3 regions of the Paraliobacillus sp. X-1268 genome follow, and region 1 is predicted to be linked to each of the others. Evidence: riboswitches for the same ligand, from Rfam matches in the RefSeq annotation. Region 1 holds a riboswitch; each other region holds the start of a gene.
What was found. Region 1 has a riboswitch for S-adenosylmethionine ahead of D2K62_RS15075 (methionine ABC transporter ATP-binding protein). Riboswitches for the same ligand answer to the same signal wherever they lie in the genome.
Positions count from the first base shown of each region.

Region 2: another riboswitch for S-adenosylmethionine. It lies ahead of D2K62_RS05300 (PLP-dependent aspartate aminotransferase family protein); the one in region 1 lies ahead of D2K62_RS15075 (methionine ABC transporter ATP-binding protein).
Region 3: another riboswitch for S-adenosylmethionine. It lies ahead of D2K62_RS11080 (methionine ABC transporter ATP-binding protein); the one in region 1 lies ahead of D2K62_RS15075 (methionine ABC transporter ATP-binding protein).

Region 1 is NZ_QJSK01000018.1:7,403-13,355, forward strand. Features, by position in the region: gene D2K62_RS15065 (carbon-nitrogen family hydrolase) at 1-769, opposite strand, end outside; gene D2K62_RS15070 (pyridoxal phosphate-dependent aminotransferase) at 937-2,124, shown strand; SAM riboswitch class I at 2,200-2,306, shown strand; gene D2K62_RS15075 (methionine ABC transporter ATP-binding protein) at 2,414-3,427, shown strand; gene D2K62_RS15080 (methionine ABC transporter permease) at 3,417-4,079, shown strand; gene D2K62_RS15085 (MetQ/NlpA family ABC transporter substrate-binding protein) at 4,117-4,944, shown strand; gene D2K62_RS15090 (GntR family transcriptional regulator) at 5,069-5,437, shown strand; gene D2K62_RS15095 (ABC transporter ATP-binding protein) at 5,465-5,953, shown strand, end outside.
Region 2 is NZ_QJSK01000002.1:142,711-148,663, forward strand. Features, by position in the region: gene D2K62_RS05295 (aliphatic sulfonate ABC transporter substrate-binding protein) at 1-646, opposite strand, end outside; gene D2K62_RS05300 (PLP-dependent aspartate aminotransferase family protein) at 710-2,506, opposite strand; SAM riboswitch class I at 2,575-2,679, opposite strand; SAM riboswitch class I at 2,750-2,850, opposite strand; gene D2K62_RS05305 (alpha/beta hydrolase) at 2,937-4,640, opposite strand; gene D2K62_RS05310 (NAD(P)H-dependent oxidoreductase) at 4,900-5,451, shown strand; gene D2K62_RS05315 (cation-transporting P-type ATPase) at 5,648-5,953, shown strand, end outside.
Region 3 is NZ_QJSK01000008.1:65,710-71,662, forward strand. Features, by position in the region: gene sufC (Fe-S cluster assembly ATPase SufC) at 1-430, opposite strand, end outside; gene D2K62_RS11065 (YuzK family famiily protein) at 693-878, opposite strand; gene D2K62_RS11070 (MetQ/NlpA family ABC transporter substrate-binding protein) at 1,064-1,885, opposite strand; gene D2K62_RS11075 (methionine ABC transporter permease) at 1,949-2,617, opposite strand; gene D2K62_RS11080 (methionine ABC transporter ATP-binding protein) at 2,607-3,635, opposite strand; SAM riboswitch class I at 3,731-3,845, opposite strand; gene D2K62_RS11085 (TlpA disulfide reductase family protein) at 3,970-4,389, shown strand; gene D2K62_RS11090 (thioredoxin family protein) at 4,395-4,697, opposite strand; gene D2K62_RS11095 (toprim domain-containing protein) at 4,708-5,064, opposite strand; gene gcvH (glycine cleavage system protein GcvH) at 5,195-5,581, opposite strand; gene D2K62_RS11105 (arsenate reductase family protein) at 5,616-5,953, opposite strand, start outside.

The DNA.
Region 1 (5,953 bases):
GTCTGCGATCAGAAAAAACAGGAATCGTATCACGAACTTTATCTACATCTTTTAAATTAATTTCTCCATAATAGATACCTTCAACTTCTCCTGCGTCCATAATCATTTCTCCCCACGGTCCGATAATCATCGAATGCCCTCCGAATTGATTATTAGGATCTAAACCAACACGATTACAAGCTATTACAAAGCATTGATTTTCAATTGCGCGACTCATCAATAATGCCTTCCAGTGATCGATCCGTGCTAAAGGCCATTCTGCTACAACAAAAAGCATTTTAGCACCATTAAGCATATGTGTGCGAATCCATTCAGGGAAACGAATATCATAGCAAATAACGCCAGCACTTGATTCGTTCTCCAGCTCGAATGAACCGTTTGTTTTTCCTTCAATTAGATGCTTTTCTTCATTCATTAAACGAAAAAGGTGTGCCTTTTCATACTCCTTTAATAATTTACCATCTCTATTGATAATAAGCATATTGTTTGTCACGCCTTTGTCGGTCTGTTTTGCAACCGATCCTCCAACTATATTCACCTGGTATTTTTGAGCTAATTCAGATAAAAATGCGATCGACCCCTCTGCGTTAGGATCAGCAATTTCATCCAATCTTGTAAGATCGTAACCAGTGGTCCATAGTTCTGGAAGCACAATAACGTCAACTTTTTTTTCGTCTATTTCCTTGAAAAAGTTTCTAACATTTTTTTGATTTGCTTCTGGATCACCAAAAATTATATCTATTTGAAATAAAGCAATTGATAATGTCATTTGAATTATTCACTCCTAGTTATGAGTAGGGATTTTAACAGCTGTATTATCCCACCGAGCAATTATGCTGTCAATTCAATTATAAGTTAGTGCTTTACAAAAAGACAAATAATAGCTAAGATTAGAAATTAATATTTGATGGTTTAATTATGGGAGAGTGAATTTGTATGCAACACTTCGAACAATCGGAAACGCTGAAACGATTACCAAAACAATTTTTTGCAGGTTTAGTGCAAAAAGTGCAACATATGGTGAATCAAGGTTATGATGTGATAAATTTGGGACAGGGTAATCCAGATCTACCTACCCCTCAACATATAGTAGAAGAATTAAAAGTCGCAGTAGATAATTCGCAGTATCATAAATATTCGCCATTTCGAGGGCAAGAATTTTTTAAAGAGGCTATCGCAAGCTTTTATAAAAGAGAGTTTGATGTTGATATTGATCCATCAACAGAAGTTGCGATTCTCTTTGGAACAAAAGCAGGTTTAGTAGAAATAAGTCAATGCCTATTAAATCCAGGAGATATTGCTTTAATGCCCGATCCTGGTTATCCAGACTACATGTCCGGCATAGCTTTGGCCAATGCCAAGCCTGTATTTATGCCATTGCAAGAAGAAAATAACTTTCTGCCTGATTATGAAGCATTAAATCAAGATCAATTAGATCAAGCTAAATTAATGTTCTTGAACTATCCAAATAATCCTACGGCAGCAACAGCATCAGAAGAATTTTTTGATGAAACAATTGCGGTTGCCAAGAAACATGACATTTGTGTCTTGCACGACTTTGCTTATGGTGCAATAGGCTTTGATGGGGAAAAACCGCAAAGTTTCCTGCAGTCAGAAGGCGCGAAGGATGTTGGGATAGAAATGTATACACTTTCTAAAACATATAATATGGCTGGTTGGCGTGCTGGATTTGCAGTTGGCAACCCTTCTGTTATCGAAAGTTTAAATTTGATTCAAGACCACATGTTTATGAGTTTGTTTGGGGCTGTGCAACAAGCAGCAACAAAGGCATTGTTGGCTGATCAATCAGAAGTAGAAAAATTAGTCAGTATATATGAAGAACGTCGGAATGTAATAATTGAAAAATTAAATGAAATAGGCTGGCATGTAAAGGCGCCAAAAGGATCTTTTTTTGTTTGGTTAGCTGTACCAAGAGGTTTTACATCTGAGGAATTTGCTGATCTTTTATTAGAAAAAGCGCATGTAGCAGTTGCCCCAGGTAACGGTTTTGGTGAAATGGGTGAAGGCTACGTTAGAATTGGTTTGTTAGCGGAACCTGATCGTTTAAAAGAAGCCGCGGAAAGAATTGGTAAGTTAGAAGTGTTTCAAAATCACGATATATAACCCGGGTAATTACCGGTTGACAAATCATCAATCGACTATTAATATATAAGCTAACTTAATAATAATATGCATTATATCTTATCCAGAGTGACAGAGGGATCAGGCCCGTTGATGTCACAGCAACCTTCCAATAGGAGTGGTGCTACTTCCTGCAGAATGTTTTTCGTTCTGAAAGATAAGGGTTGACGTTTACACAATCAATTCAACTCTCTTTCGCGAAAACGAAAGGGAGTTTTTTTAGATCCTGGTAAGAAGCTGCATAAACGTTAGATAAAGAGAGGTGAGAAAGATGATTACGATAGAGCATGTTAGTAAAGTATTTAAGTCGAAAAAGAATAGTGTTATTGGTGTAGACGATGTTTCGATGCACGTTGAAAAAGGCGAAATATACGGCATTGTTGGGTATAGTGGTGCTGGAAAAAGTACCTTGTTGCGTTGTATTAATATTTTGGAACGTCCTTCCGCAGGAAAAATAATTATTGATGATGTTGATTTATTGCAATTATCGTCTTATGAATTACGGCGAGCTAGGCAATCGATTGGTATGATTTTTCAAGGTTTTTATCTCGCTTCAGCAAAGACAGTTTTTGAAAATGTTGCGTTTGCTTTAAAAGCAGCTGGAATACAAAAAGCGAAACGTAAAACAAGAGTATTAGAATTATTGGATCTTGTTGGTTTAGCGGATAAAGCAAATCAATATCCTGCACAATTAAGTGGTGGTCAAAAACAACGTGTAAGTATTGCGAGAGCTTTAGCGAATAATCCAAAGGTATTGCTATGTGACGAGGCAACTTCTGCTTTAGACCCTAGTACCACGAAATCGATTCTTGCATTGTTGAAGAAGATTAATAAAGAATTTGGTATTACAATTGTGTTGATCACACATGAGATGGAGGTTGTCAAGGAGATATGTCATAAATGTGCGGTTATGCAAGATGGTAGAATGATAGAACGCGGCTCCTCATATGAAATTTTCTCTAATCCTAAGGAAGCATTAACAAAACAATTTATTGATACCGTATTAAATTTTGAGTTGCCTCAAAAGCTCCTTGCAACGTGTCAAGGTACAATATTACAGCTTCAATTTAGGGGAGACTTAGCTAGCGATCCCGTTGTTTCCGATATGTTACAACGCTTTAAAGTTAGTGGTAATATTCTTCATGGAAAGGTCGAATATATTAATGAAACACCTTTAGGAATATTCATTATGGAACTGCTTGGGGATGCTGCAGAGGTTAAAGAAGCAATTACTTATTTGGAACAACGCTTAAAACAGGTGGAGGTGATCCAACATGCTCGATAGGATTATTGAAATATTACCTGAATTAAATGTAGCTTTTCTTGAAACACTAACAATGGTTGGTATAGGATTGTTAGTCGCTATCATATTAGGATTACCTATTGGTATTTTATTATTTGTAACAGATCAAGGGCTCTTTTTAGAAAACCGCGTTATTAAAATAGTTTTAGGTATTGTCATTAACTTAATTCGATCAATACCGTTTATTATTTTACTCGTATTTCTATTTCCGTTTACCGATTGGTTACTTGGAAAAACAACAGGTCCATTTGCAGCTTCTGTCGCGTTATCCGTGGCCGCCATTCCGTTTTATGCGAGAATTGTCGAATCTGCAGCACGTGATATTGATAAAGGGGTGATCGAAGCTGCTATTGCAGTAGGTGCTTCACCTTGGTTAATTATTAAAGATATTATATTACCAGAAGTTAAATCGGGTTTAGTTAGTGGTTTAACGATTACGGCTATTAGTCTGGTTGGTTATTCCGCAATGGCAGGTACGATCGGTGGCGGTGGTATCGGTGATTTAGCTATTCGTTACGGTTATTATCGTTATGATAATACGGTAATGTTCACGACAGTTGTTGTCTTAATCGTTTTAGTACAAGTTATGCAGTACCTTGGCGACTTTATTGCAAAAGCAGTAAATAAACGCTGAGAAAAAATATAAACTAATTTTACAGGGGGAGAAAACAATGAAAAAGATAGTAGCGCTTATATCAGTATTGTTTATTTTAATTTTAGCAGCATGTGGTTCAGAAGAGGAGTCAAATAGTGCGGATGGAGAAAAGAAAACAATTGATTTTGGTGCAACAGTAGGGCCATATAGTGATATGGTGACAACAGCAATTGCTCCACTTTTAGAAGAAAAGGGCTACGAAGTAACAAACCAAGAATTTACGGATTATGTTCAACCAAACAAAGTATTAGCTAATGGCGAGTTAGATGCAAACTTGTTCCAACATAAGATTTATATGGAAGCTTTTGCTGAAGAAAATGATTTAGACTTATCTGAGGTTATTATTGTTCCAACAGCACCAATGGGGTTATATTCAGAAACATTTGATAGTATTGATGCAATTGAAGATGGCAGTTCGATTGCTATTGCTAATGATCCCACAAACTTGGCAAGAACGTTAGTAATGCTACAAGATGAAGGTGTCATTACAATCAGTGAGGAAGTTGATCCATTAAGTGCTTCTGTAAATGATATTATTGAAAATCCAAAGAATTTAGATTTTGTTGAAGTAGAGGCAGCTCAATTACCACGTCTAGTAGAAAGTGAAGATTTGTCAGCTGTTCCTGGTAACTATGCATTAGCTGCTGATATGGATTTATTAGACGCTTTAGCGTTAGAGGATATGCCTGATGATTACCGAAATCGTGTTGTTGTAAATACAGAAGATTTAGATGCGCAATATGTTCAAGATATTAAAGAAGTAATTGAATCCGATGAATTTGAAGCTATTATCGACGAAGAGTTTCAAGGATTTGGGAAACCTGAATGGATGACAGCCGAATAATAACAAGAAGGACACCTTTAATTAGGTGTTCTTTTTTTGTGAAAATTTAGTTGACAGTTTTTGATCAATTGTATATATTGTAAGTATATAGTATATACAATAATAACAATTTGAGGCGATACGGATGAATATTGTTCTTTCTAATACAAGTAAGGAACCTTTATTTCAACAAATAAAGGAGCAGATTCGAAATCAAATCTATCAAGAGTTACTTAAAGAGGGTGATGCATTGCCGTCGATGCGTATTTTGGCAAAGCAGTTACAGGTTAGTGTTATTACGACTAAACGTGCTTATGAAGATTTAGAAAAAGAAGGATTTCTTATCTCGTCAGTTGGTAAAGGAACATTTGTATCTGGTCAACAATCACATGTATTAAAGGAATGGAAGATCAGAGAAATAGAAAATGATTTAGAAAAAGTGGTAGAAGAAGCAAAACAATTAGGTTTAACAAAAGAAGCAATAATCGAACGTGTCACGTTATTCTTTGAATGATTTTGTTAAAAAGGGAGTGGAAGCTAAATGGAACCAATTGAATTAAACGGTGTAACAAAAAGAATCGATGAGTTTTCAGTTAGAGATCTTACCTTTAAAATACCAAAGGGTTATGTAACTGGATTTATTGGTCGAAACGGTAGTGGGAAAACAACAACGATTCAGCTGATTATGGATATTATCAAAGCTAACCAAGGAGAAATTAGTTTATTTGGGGCCCCAAATACCGATCCAAACACAAAGCAAAGAATAGGATTTGTTTACGATGAATTGTATATGTATGAAAATTTTACGATTAATCACATGCGCTCTTTTATTGCACCGTTATATGACACATGGAGTGAGCGTTTATTCTCAGGATATCTCTCGGATTTTGAATTACCATTGAAGAAAAAATTGAAGCATTTTTCAAAAGGAATGAAAATGAAAACATCGCTCTTATTTGCATTGGCACATGATCCAGATTTATTAATTATGGATGAACCAACCGCAGGACTAGACCCCATTTTTCGGAGA
Region 2 (5,953 bases), on a different contig from region 1:
TACGGTAGAACAATTCAGCGTCTGCTTCAATTTCCAGTCGTGCCATATGAGGATCAAGTCCTGCCCATGCGTCAACTTGCCCAGAAACAAGTGAGGATGCACCGTCGCCATGTTGTAAGTTAACAATTTCTACTTCATCAGGATCGATATTTTCAGCTGCCAATGCACGTAGTAGGAAAATATACGGATCTGTTCCGATTGTTGCTGCAACCTTTTTACCGGTTAAGTCAGCTACTGACTCAATGTCAGAATCGGGATTCGTTACGAGTGCTGTCCATTCAGGTTTTGAATAGATATAAACATTTTGAATTGGTGAACCATTTGATTTAGATATTAAAGCTGCCGCTCCAGCTGTAGAACCGAAGTCGACACTATCACTATTCAAGAATTCTAAAGCTTTATTACTTCCTTGACTTAATGCCCATTCAATCTCAATACCTTCTTCTTCAAATTCTTCCTCAGCCCAACCGAATTTCTTTAAAACTAAACTAGTTGGAGAGTAGTATGCGTAATCTAAACGGATTTCTTCTGGACCTGTTTCTTCTCCACTTGTATCAGATGAACAACCTACAGCTATTACCAATACAACACCTACAAGAATAATTGCAAGAAAGCTTCTAACATCAATCAATGCTATTTTTTTCAATTTTATTTGCCCCTTTGTTTTTACTAATCGACTTTTATCTCTATAAGCCAATTATAGTTTCATTTAAATTTCACATGCATATGTTGAAATTGACCCGCGTAAACGTTGTGCCTCTTTATACGTACATCTGTTATGGATTACTTCTAATCCTGCTTCGCTGGCAATTGCAGCAGCTTCTGGTGAGACCACACCTTCTTGCAACCAGAAGACTCTTGGTTTGACTTCAATTGCTTCTTTTGCAACGCCAATTGCTGCTTCTGGACTTCTGAATACTTGAACAATGTCAATCGCTTCAGGGATACTCTTTAAATCTGGATAAGCTTTTTCACCCAATATTTCTGTTTCACGTGGGTTAACTGGAATGATTTTATAACCGAGACGTTGCATTTTTCTTGCTAGACGGTAACTTGGTCTTGCTTCTTTACCGCTTAATCCAACAATGGCTAACGTCTTTTGTCTTGTTTTTTCAACGCCATCTATTTCAAATCGTTCGTAAGGGGAGTTTAACGCCCATTTAATGATTCCTTCATCGTTGATGACAATGTCATTTGTTTCGCCTTTGCCAATACCTGTTGCCTTAACTAATGCTTGATTTAGATCATGGATAATATCATCAAGCGATTCAAGACCTACAGATAATCTTACCAATTCTTCTTTAACACCAGTTTCAATTAACTTCTCTTTTGATAATTGTTGATGTGTTGTCGAAGCTGGGTGAATTATTAATGATTTAGCATCTCCAACATTGGCTACGTGTGACCAGAGCGAGACATTATCAATCAATTTTCTTCCTGCATCTCGGCCACCTTTAATACCAAATACGAGAATGGAACCAAAACCATTATTTAGAATATCCTTTGCTAAGGCATGTGAACTGTGACTTTCAAGCCCAGGATAATCAACCCAATCAACTGCTGGATGGTTATCTAAATAGTTGGCTAGTTTAATTGCATTTTCATTATGGCGCTGTACACGTAGATGTAAAGTTTCTAATCCTTGGATAAGTTGGAAAGCATTATATGGACTCAATGATGCACCAAAATCACGTAACAATTGCACACGGACTTTCGTACTAAATGCTAAAGTGCCGAAATCTGTTGCATAGCGAATACCGTTATAGCTTGGATCAGGCTCTGTGAAAGTTGGGAATTTTTCTGAATTCCAGTTAAATCGACCACCATCAATGATAATTCCACCGATTGTAGTACCATGTCCGCCTATCCATTTGGTAGCAGAGTGTACGACAATATCGGCACCGAGTAAAATAGGTTTACACACATACGGCGTGGCAAAGGTATTATCGATAATTAATGGTACACCAGCCTCATGTGAGATTTCAGCTACTTTCTCTACATCCAAAACATGTAAGTTAGGGTTACCGATAATTTCACCGAAAACTGCTTTTGTTTTATCAGTAATTGCATCTTTAAAATTATCTGGATTACTTGGATCAACAAATTTTACATTGATTCCGTATCGAGGTAACGTTATAGCAAAAAGATTATATGTTCCACCGTATAAGTTAATCGCTGCTACAATTTCATCTCCCGCACTGGCTACATTTAAAATAGATAACGTAATGGCAGACATACCAGAAGAAGTCGCAACAGCAGCTACACCATCTTCTAATAGAGCTAACCGTTTTTCGAAAACTTCAACAGTGGGATTGCCAATTCTTGAATAAATGTTACCTGGTTCATCAAGCGAAAATAATCGTTCTGCGTGTTCAGAGTCATGAAATACATAAGAAGTAGTTTGATAGATTGGTACTGCACGTGAACCAGTTGTTGGATCGGGAGCTTGCCCGCCGTGTAATGCTAAAGTTTCGATGTCATACGTTGTGTTTTTTTCTTTTGTCATAGTAAAACCCTCCTGTAATGTTATAAAAAAGCCCTCTTCTTTAAGAAGAGGGCGGTAAATGCATGCTCTTCTTATCTATCAGAATGAATCTGCTGGAATTAGCACCTTTTAAGTAGTAACTTAATGGTTGCTGGGTGTCATCGGGCCAGTCCCTCTACCACTCTTGATAAGAGTTATTTTGTTTTATTTGCAAGAAAAACCCTCTTTCAACTGACGATGAAAGAGGGTTTTAATCCGCGAATTACTTCATCATCCAAAGCTTATGCTTTGCTGGTAGGGGCACCTTGCTGAGCAGGTTGCCGTGGAGTCGTTAAGCCAGATCTTTCGTCCACTCTTTATAAATGTTTAATGTTAAATAGAGTATACCACAGATATCTTATGTGTCTAGTGGGTTTTTTAAATTTATTTGAATATTCTTTATAAAAAGATATTATTTGTTTACATACATAAACCGTTCCATATAGTAAATAAAAGCTTGATTGTAGTAACTAGCAAAATAATAGTCCCCATTATGTCCGGCATAAGGCATCATTAGTAAAGTAGCTTGCTCATTTCCATTCTCTCGATACGCTTCATAGAAATCACGAGAAATAGATGCGTCAACAATGCCATCTGCGTCTCCTTGGAATATGAGTGCCGGCGGACTATCTTCTTTAACTAGGAGAGATGTATCCATAAACGAATCAGAACCGGCTATTCCAATATTTTTAGCTAATCCATTGGCAGGATAAATCGGGATAATACCATTTACATCAAGTTCAGGGTTTAAAACATCTTGATAATTCTCACTTGTAAGGCCTAAACCAGCTGCATTTGCTAATTGTCCACCTGCAGATGCCCCAGAGATAAAAACGGAGTCTAAATTCGCATTATAATCATCATTGTTTTCAACTAAATAATTAGTAAAAAGACCGATGTGACGGACCATATCATCAAGAGAGAAGTCAGCAACGATATTTTCGGGGACTGGTGCAAATTCAACAAATTTATCCTCACTACTTAATCCGTACTGAATATCAAATACTACATAGCCTTGACTTGCGAAGTACTTATTAACTGCTGCATTGTTAGATGATCCTTTGTCACCAATTGTCCAACCGCCACCATGAATTCGAATTAAAACAGAGCTATTTCCAGGCAATTGGGCTGGATTTGATGTCGGTAGATAAGCATCGAAGTGTAATTCAATTCCTTCATCCACACCCTCTGTTCCTGAGTAGAATAAAGTGTCTTGTTCAAGATTATAGTTTTCAGTTGATAATCCGAAAAAGTAAGCCGGTAATGAAAAAGGTACGTCTAAAAAAGTATCTGTCATACTATCAGTTAATGAATTTTGATCCGCTTCATTTAATGTGTTTGAAAAGTCATTTTCCATCTCTGAAAAGGTTAATACGGTTGTAACGAGAGGAACAGAAAAGGTGATAGAAACAGCTATTCCTATAATAGAAGTTATGATACTAATAAACGAAAGGTTTTTACCAGTCCGCATTCTAAGAATCAGTGCGACGATTGCTAACGTTATTAAACTGAAAAACAAAGCATATCCAGGAACGAATAATTCAACAATGCTACCATTATTTTCTCCTCTTATTAGTAGAAACGATACATATGCTCCTAAAAGCAGACAGAGTATCCATAGACTTATCATCAGGATATGGAAGAATCCCTTCTTATCTTGCGTCATTGTGTTGCTAAATCTTATGTATCCCATGTTATTTAGACTCTTACGTGTCGTTCCTGCTATTATCCCGCCTAAAATAAACAAACTAAGTAATAGAATTATAGAAACCATACTTCGTGAAGTTGTATTTAAAGGATCAAAAGAAGCGATGGAGTTTAGAATAGGCAAGAGTAACATTATTAAGATTGTGAAGGTTAAATAGAAGTAATCGAGACCCTTCTGATTACTAGGAATAGCAGCCACAATAAAGTTACCTAAAAGAGTTAACATCATAAAAATACCGTAGATATTCCATAACCCATTTGAACTATCAATTAATAGATAAACAATTCCTGCTATAATCGTTAAGCTATTTGCTAGTATAAGCATGCTAGAGAAGCTACTTGCAAAAGAACGACTAGGCTTCGTAAATAGGTTTGTTTGGTTTAATTGTTTATTTAATGAAGTGCGCACGTTCAGTTCTCCTTTTTGTTTACTTACATTTTTTTCTTTGAGCCATGTTAATTTTAACATGAATACATATTTTAAGTAACTCAACTGTCGCAGAGTGAAACTGAAAAATAAGTCTTACCATTCAAAGCTAAAGTTGACTTCATGCTCCTTTCATAAGCATCACTGTGCTTAAGTTTTTTTACAAAAATAGATACTAAATTCCAGAGTTAGAACATATACTCTCTAAAAGTATGCATAAATGTTAGGGGATGAGAATGTAGTGAAACATATTTTAATCATCAACGGTCATCAAAAGTACCCACATAGTAAAGGGGATCTAAATCATACTATCTTTCAAGCAATAATTAAAAAATTAGAAACAGTATATCAAATAGATACAACGATTGTTGATCAGGGGTACGATATAACAGAGGAACAGGAAAAATTCTTATGGGCAGATATTATCATTTTCCAAACTCCTATTTATTGGTTTAGTGTACCAGGTAAATTCAAATCATATTTTGAACAGATCTATAAGCGAGATCTCTTTTTTACAGGCGGAAAGGGTTATGGGTGTGGTGGATTGTTAACGGATAAACAATATATGTTCTCTACAACATGGGGTGCACCGGAAGAGGCGTTTTTAAATAAAGCGGAATTCTTTGATGGGAAAGCTATTGATGATGTATTACTTCCGCTTCATAAAACACAGGAATTCACTGGGATGAAGCAATTAAAAACTTTTTCTGTTCACAAGGTTAAAACCCCTGATATAAGTGGATATCTAGAAAAGCTTGATAAACACTTAGAGGAAGTATTTGATTTATCGTAGTGCTACCCAAAACCTAATTACTTTAATTTTCACCTTACAATAGTGAAAACAGTGTCTTAAAAAGGCGCTGTTTTTTTATTTGGTGTATAGATATTTTTAAAATATAAATAATAAGTGAATATATTAATGTGTTTGATAGCAGATAAAGTTGAAAATGTATTACTATATGTGAATTTTAGAAGGAAGGAGATGAAATATGAACAAACAGAAATGGTTCCATTATGGAATAGAAGATGTAGTGGAGAATTTAAATACGGACAGAAAAACTGGACTTACGATTAAAAATGTAGATAAGCAACAAGAAAAATGGGGTAAAAATGAACTGCCAGAGCAGGAAAAAGATCCAGTATGGCTAAAGTTTATTCGACATTTTAAAGATGTATTAATCTATGTATTATTAGTAGCAGCAGTTATTACAGCGATATTAGGACATTATATTGATACGGTTGTTATTATTCTTGTCGCGTTAATCAATGCAACAATCGGCTATATTCAGGAGAAT
Region 3 (5,953 bases), on a different contig from region 1:
AATAACGTTGCGACATATTTTTATCCATCTCTAAGTAGTCCATTGAACTATCCATTTCTTTAATAAACTTCATTAAAGGAATTTCGTCTCCTTCTGCACGATGTGCATTAACAGAAGAACGTAGGAAATCAGATGTTGTAACACCGCTAATCTCACTTGGATACTGCATCGCTAGAAATAGTCCAGCTTTTGCACGTTCATCAACTTCCATTTCTAAAACATCTTCACCATCTAAATGTATACTACCACTAGTTATTTCATAATTAGGATGCCCCATGATTGCTGATGCCAACGTTGATTTACCAGTACCGTTCGGCCCCATTATCGCGTGGAATTCGCCACCTTTAATCGTTAAATTAACACCTTTTAATATTTCTTGATCTTCAATTTGAACGTGAAGATCTTTAATTTCTAGAATAGATCCTGCCATTTCGATACCCCCAAAAAAATTATTATTTATGTTGTGTGGAATGAACAATATAATTTTTATTCATTCTCAGTTTATTCTCATTACAATCTTATACTATTTCGAATCTATAATCAAGATTTTCACTCATAATTCCAACTTGTTTTCAAACTTTTTCTTATTAATTGTATTATAATGAAGAAACTAATTTACATGTTTCTATTCTATTATAACGCAAACATCCCTTGCAAATGTATTCGCAAGGGATCTTAATATTTTTCTTTTATTAACGATGCACTTTTCGTTTCATCTCTGTTACTGCTTTCAAGCCATTTCGATGACTTTTCTCTCGTGCTCTTTCAATTTCTAAACGTTGATTTAGTTTTCTTTCGTATTCAGCGAATCCTAAACCGTGATTTAATTGCATCGCCTTTTCCATTTCACTTGTATAAGTTAAAGCTAGATTATCCATGGTTTGTTAAAACCCATCCTTTCTTTATTTGAACAAATTTATTATATCATTTGTAAGATGATGTAACAAAAGAGTTGACAAATCGTTTGGACTAATAAATAACCTTTTCGCTTCACCTATAGAATTGAGTTTAAAATTAGTTAAAGTACATCAAATATCCTTTGAATTCATTTGAATTTCTCGAATTATTCTTCTGATCCACCAACAGCAATTACTTCTCCATTATAATTTTCTGTAATGAAATTTTGAATTTCCTCTGATTGCAAAACTTCTACTAATTTATTTAAGTTTTCATTATTCTCATCTTCTGCATTTGCAACCACAATATTCACATATAATGAATCATCACTTTCAATAAACAAAGCATCGTCTACTGGTGATAAATCTGCTTCAATTGCATAGTTAGTATTAATTGCAACTAGTACATCTTCTTCACTTTGGTATGTTTCAATTAAAAATTCAGGATTTACATCTGCTGAAAAAGTTAAATTTAATGGATTATCAACAATATCATCAACAGTCGCTTCTGATTTTTTAACGTCATCAGCTAATGTTATTAGACCATTTGATTCAAATAAAGAAAGGATACGACCATGATCTGGTACATTACGACTAATAACTACTTCTGTTCCTTCTTCAATGTCATCAATACTTTCAATACTTTGAGAGTAAACACCCATTGGTTCTAAATGAACGCCACCTAAATTAACAATGTCATAGCCCTTTTCTTCAATTTCAGTTTCCATGAATGGAACATGTTGGAAGTAGTTAGCATCAATTGTACCATCGACTAAATCCTGGTTTGGTAAACTGTAATCTGTATATTGTTCGATTTCTAATGTTATGCCTTCTTCTTCTAATAATGGTTTAGCTTCCTCTAAAACTTCAGCATGTGGCACACTTGTTGCACCGACTTTAATCACATTGTCCTCTGAATCTCCGTTTCCACATGCCGCTAATATAATCCCAACAGATACTAACAATAATAATGTTACAAGTTTTTTCATTTTGCATTGCTCCCCTTTTTTTGTTTTATATATAATTCCCAACATAGTGGGTATTATTAACGATTACCTTTTATCCAATTTATTGGTGATCGCATCACCGATAAATTGGAAGATGAATACAATTATTACGATTAAGACTGTACAAACGAAAACAACATCAAAGTCTCTGCGCATAAATCCGTGGAAATAAGCAAAGTCACCTAAACCACCTGCACCTATAACTCCGGCTACTGCGGTGTAACCAATTAAGGCTATCGCTGTCACCGTTAAACCTGAAACGAGTGCTGGAGTGGATTCCTTTAACAACACTTTATAAATAATTGTTGTTGTTTTTGCACCCATTGATTTAGCTGCTTCTACTACTCCCTTGTCAACTTCTCTTAAACCTATTTCCACCAATCTAGCATAAAATGGTGCTGACCCAATAATTAAAGCAGGCAAAGCCGCATTTGGACCACGTATCGTTCCAATAAGAAAATCAGTAAATGGAATAAGTAATAATATCAAAATAACAAATGGAATCGCGCGAAAAACGTTAACGATTGACGATACAATGAAATTCAATAGTTTATTTTCCCAAATGCCATCATTCGCTGTAAGATATAATAATAAACCTAAAATAACACCAAAAATTAATGTTCCTATTAAAGCAAGCATTGTCATATAGAATGTTTCACCCATTGCAAATAGTAGATCCATCCAGTCAACGTTCGGAAATGGATTAGTTAGCATTATTTTTCACCTCCACTTCAACAGATGTAGAAGTAATAAATCTTAGTGCTTCTTCTATTACTTCTTCTTCACCTATTACATTTACAAATAAGGTACCGTAAGCACCTGCCTGCGTTTGCTTAACGTTACCATGTAAGATATTAACTTCCACATCAAATCTTTTAGCAACTTGACTTATAACAGCTTGATTTGCTGTTTCACCAACAAAGTGTAAACGTAAAACCTTTCCTTTTGTAACAGACTTGATTAATGTTTCTTCCGTAACTTCATCATCCGGTTTACCCATAACTTGTTCAACAAATTTCTTTGTAACACCCTGTTTCGGATGCGAGAAAACCTCTACTACATCACCTTGTTCAACAATTCTACCTTCTTCCATTACTGCAACACGATGACAAATCTTTTGGATAACGTGCATTTCATGTGTAATAAGGATAATAGTTAAACCAAGTTTTTGATTAATATCTACTAATAAAGAAAGAATAGAGTCTGTTGTTTCTGGATCAAGTGCTGAGGTTGCTTCATCACACAAAAGTACTTTTGGATTGTTAGCTAGAGCTCTTGCTATGCCAACACGTTGCTTTTGACCACCGCTCAATTGCGATGGGAATGCATCTTCTCTGCCTGTCAAACCAACAAGTCCAATTAATTCATCAACACGCTTATAACGCTCTTGCCTTGATAAACCAGCTATTTCTAGTGGTAAGGCAATATTATCTCGAACTGTTCTTGACCATAACAAATTAAAATGTTGAAAAATCATTCCAATTTCTTGACGTGAAAGTCTTAATTCATTTTTAGATAATGACGTTATTTTTTGATTGTCAATAATTATATCGCCAGTTGATGGTTCCTCCAGTCGATTTATTAAACGGATAAAGGTACTTTTACCAGCTCCGCTATATCCAATTACACCAAATATTTCGCCTTTATCTATATTTAAACTTAAATCATCTACTGCTTGAATAGTTGAAGATTTGGTTTTATAAACTTTTGACAAGTGTTGAATTGATATCATACTATTCCTTCTTTCTACACAAATTAAAAAACACGACTTTCTGTTCAAGAGAACAGAAAGACGCGTTTTTGGCTGGCGAATATAACTTTCCTGTTCTCTCATCTGCCAAAGCAATTGCTCTGCAGGAATTGGCACCTTTTTAAACACAAATAAATGTTTAACGGTTGCCGGGTTTCATCGGGCCAGTCCCTCCACCTCTCTTGATAAGAGATAATGTATGTAATTATTTTAACTAAATGTGATTTTAGCATATGCTAATAATCAATGTCAACATATTTTAACGCCATAAAATGTGTTAGAATAATAGCAATATTCTATTAAAAGGATGATTTAAATGTTAGCACCAAATTTTGTATTACCCTATTTAAATAAAGAAGGTAATTATCATTTACACGATGACCTTGGCAGTATCATTATTCTTACTTTTTGGGCTTCATGGTGCCTAGATTGTAGCATCGACTTACCAAAGAAGGAACAACTTTACCGATCACTAGACAATCCAAAAGTGAAAATGTTGACTATTAATGTTACAGGTAGAGAACGCGATCAATCAGCAGCTGTAGATTTCACTAAAGAATTTTTGGAACAGCCAACTTTAATGGATAAAGGAACAGAAATATATAACTTATATCAATGTCAGGGTGTTCCAACTACTGTATTAATTGATTCAACCGGAACTATTTATAAACAATTTAATGATAAAGCCAATTTCTTAGATATCGTTACAGCAGTAGGTAATATCATGCCTAAATGATAGGTTCAGCGATTTGAATGTAATAAATTATTTAACTTACCTAACGATTCGAACGAGTATATTTTACTCGGCTCTCCATTATTGGTCATCAATAGACAAGGAACACTTTCTATTCTTTCTTGTTGCATCACCTCAGGAAATAAACCTGCATTTAGCTCATAAAATATAACAGCTCCATTTGAAGCTTCTTCAATTTCTTCTAGTATCCTTCTCGCTAAATGGCACGTTCCACAAAAAGGGGTATAAATAAAAATCATTTTATCTGGTTGCACTACTGTACGTATTGTTTCACGCGTTATTGGTATCATATTTCCCACCTTACATAAGATAACTAGGGTTTACAGTAATTCCTCTACTTAATAATGCTGTCGCTAGTTCTAATTCTGGGGTTGCTGCAACTTCTCTAAAAGTCTTGTCAATAAAAATGTGTATTGCGTGTGGTAATTCTATTGATAATTGCTTTCGTAATTTATTACCCGAATGGTCTTCATCAACCAAGATAAAAACGTCTCGATTGTCTAAGTCATAATCTAGTATTAACTCTTCCATCTTCTCAACACCCAGCGTCCCATTTGTACAAATTATCGTAACTGATTCGTCAATTAATTTTTCGATTTGTTTTTTATCTGTACGTCCTTCAACAATAATGATCTTTTTAGTATCATTTGAAGACATGAGCTTCACCTACTTTACTAATTAACGTTATTTACAAGTAATCCCTTGTTACTGCATTTGTAACAAGGGATTATAACTTATACTGTCTGTAATATTGTATGAAAAAGGAAAAAAAACATGCAATAATTAATTATTCGTCATCTTCAATCATTGCTTGGTATTCTTCTGGAGTCATTAATGCCTCAATCTGAGATGAATCACTTGGTTCTATTACAACCATCCACGCTTTATCATATGGAGATTCATTAACAAATTCAGGACTATCATCGAGTTCCTCGTTTACTTCAACCACTTTCCCGCTAATTGGAGCATATAACTCAGAAACAGTTTTAACAGATTCTACACTACCAAATGGCTCATCTGACTCTATATCGTCACCTTCTTCAGGTAATTCTACAAATACAATATCACCTAATTCGTCTTGCGCATGGTCTGTTATACCAATTCGTACTTTATTTCCTTCTACTTTAACCCACTCATGTTCTTCGGAATAACGCAAATCTTTTGGTAAACTCACTCTAACTACCTCCATAAATGTATTTTAAATTAACCTATTTCCAAGTCTGTTCAAATTCTTCTAGTTTAAATCCTAGTGTAACCTTTTCATTATCAGTTGTTAATGGTCGTTTTATAAGCATGCCATCAGAAGCTAACCAGTCCAATTTCTCTTCATCCGTTGCATCCAATAACTTATCCTTTAATCCAAGCTCTCGATACTTTAAACCACTTGTATTAAAAAACTTTTTAATTGGCATGTCACTTTTAGATATAATCGAACGTAATTGTTCTTTGGTTGGTGGGTTTTCTACTATATGTATTTCAGTATACGCAGCTTGTTCTTGTTCAAGCCATTTTTTCGCCTTTTGACACGTACCACACTTTGGATATG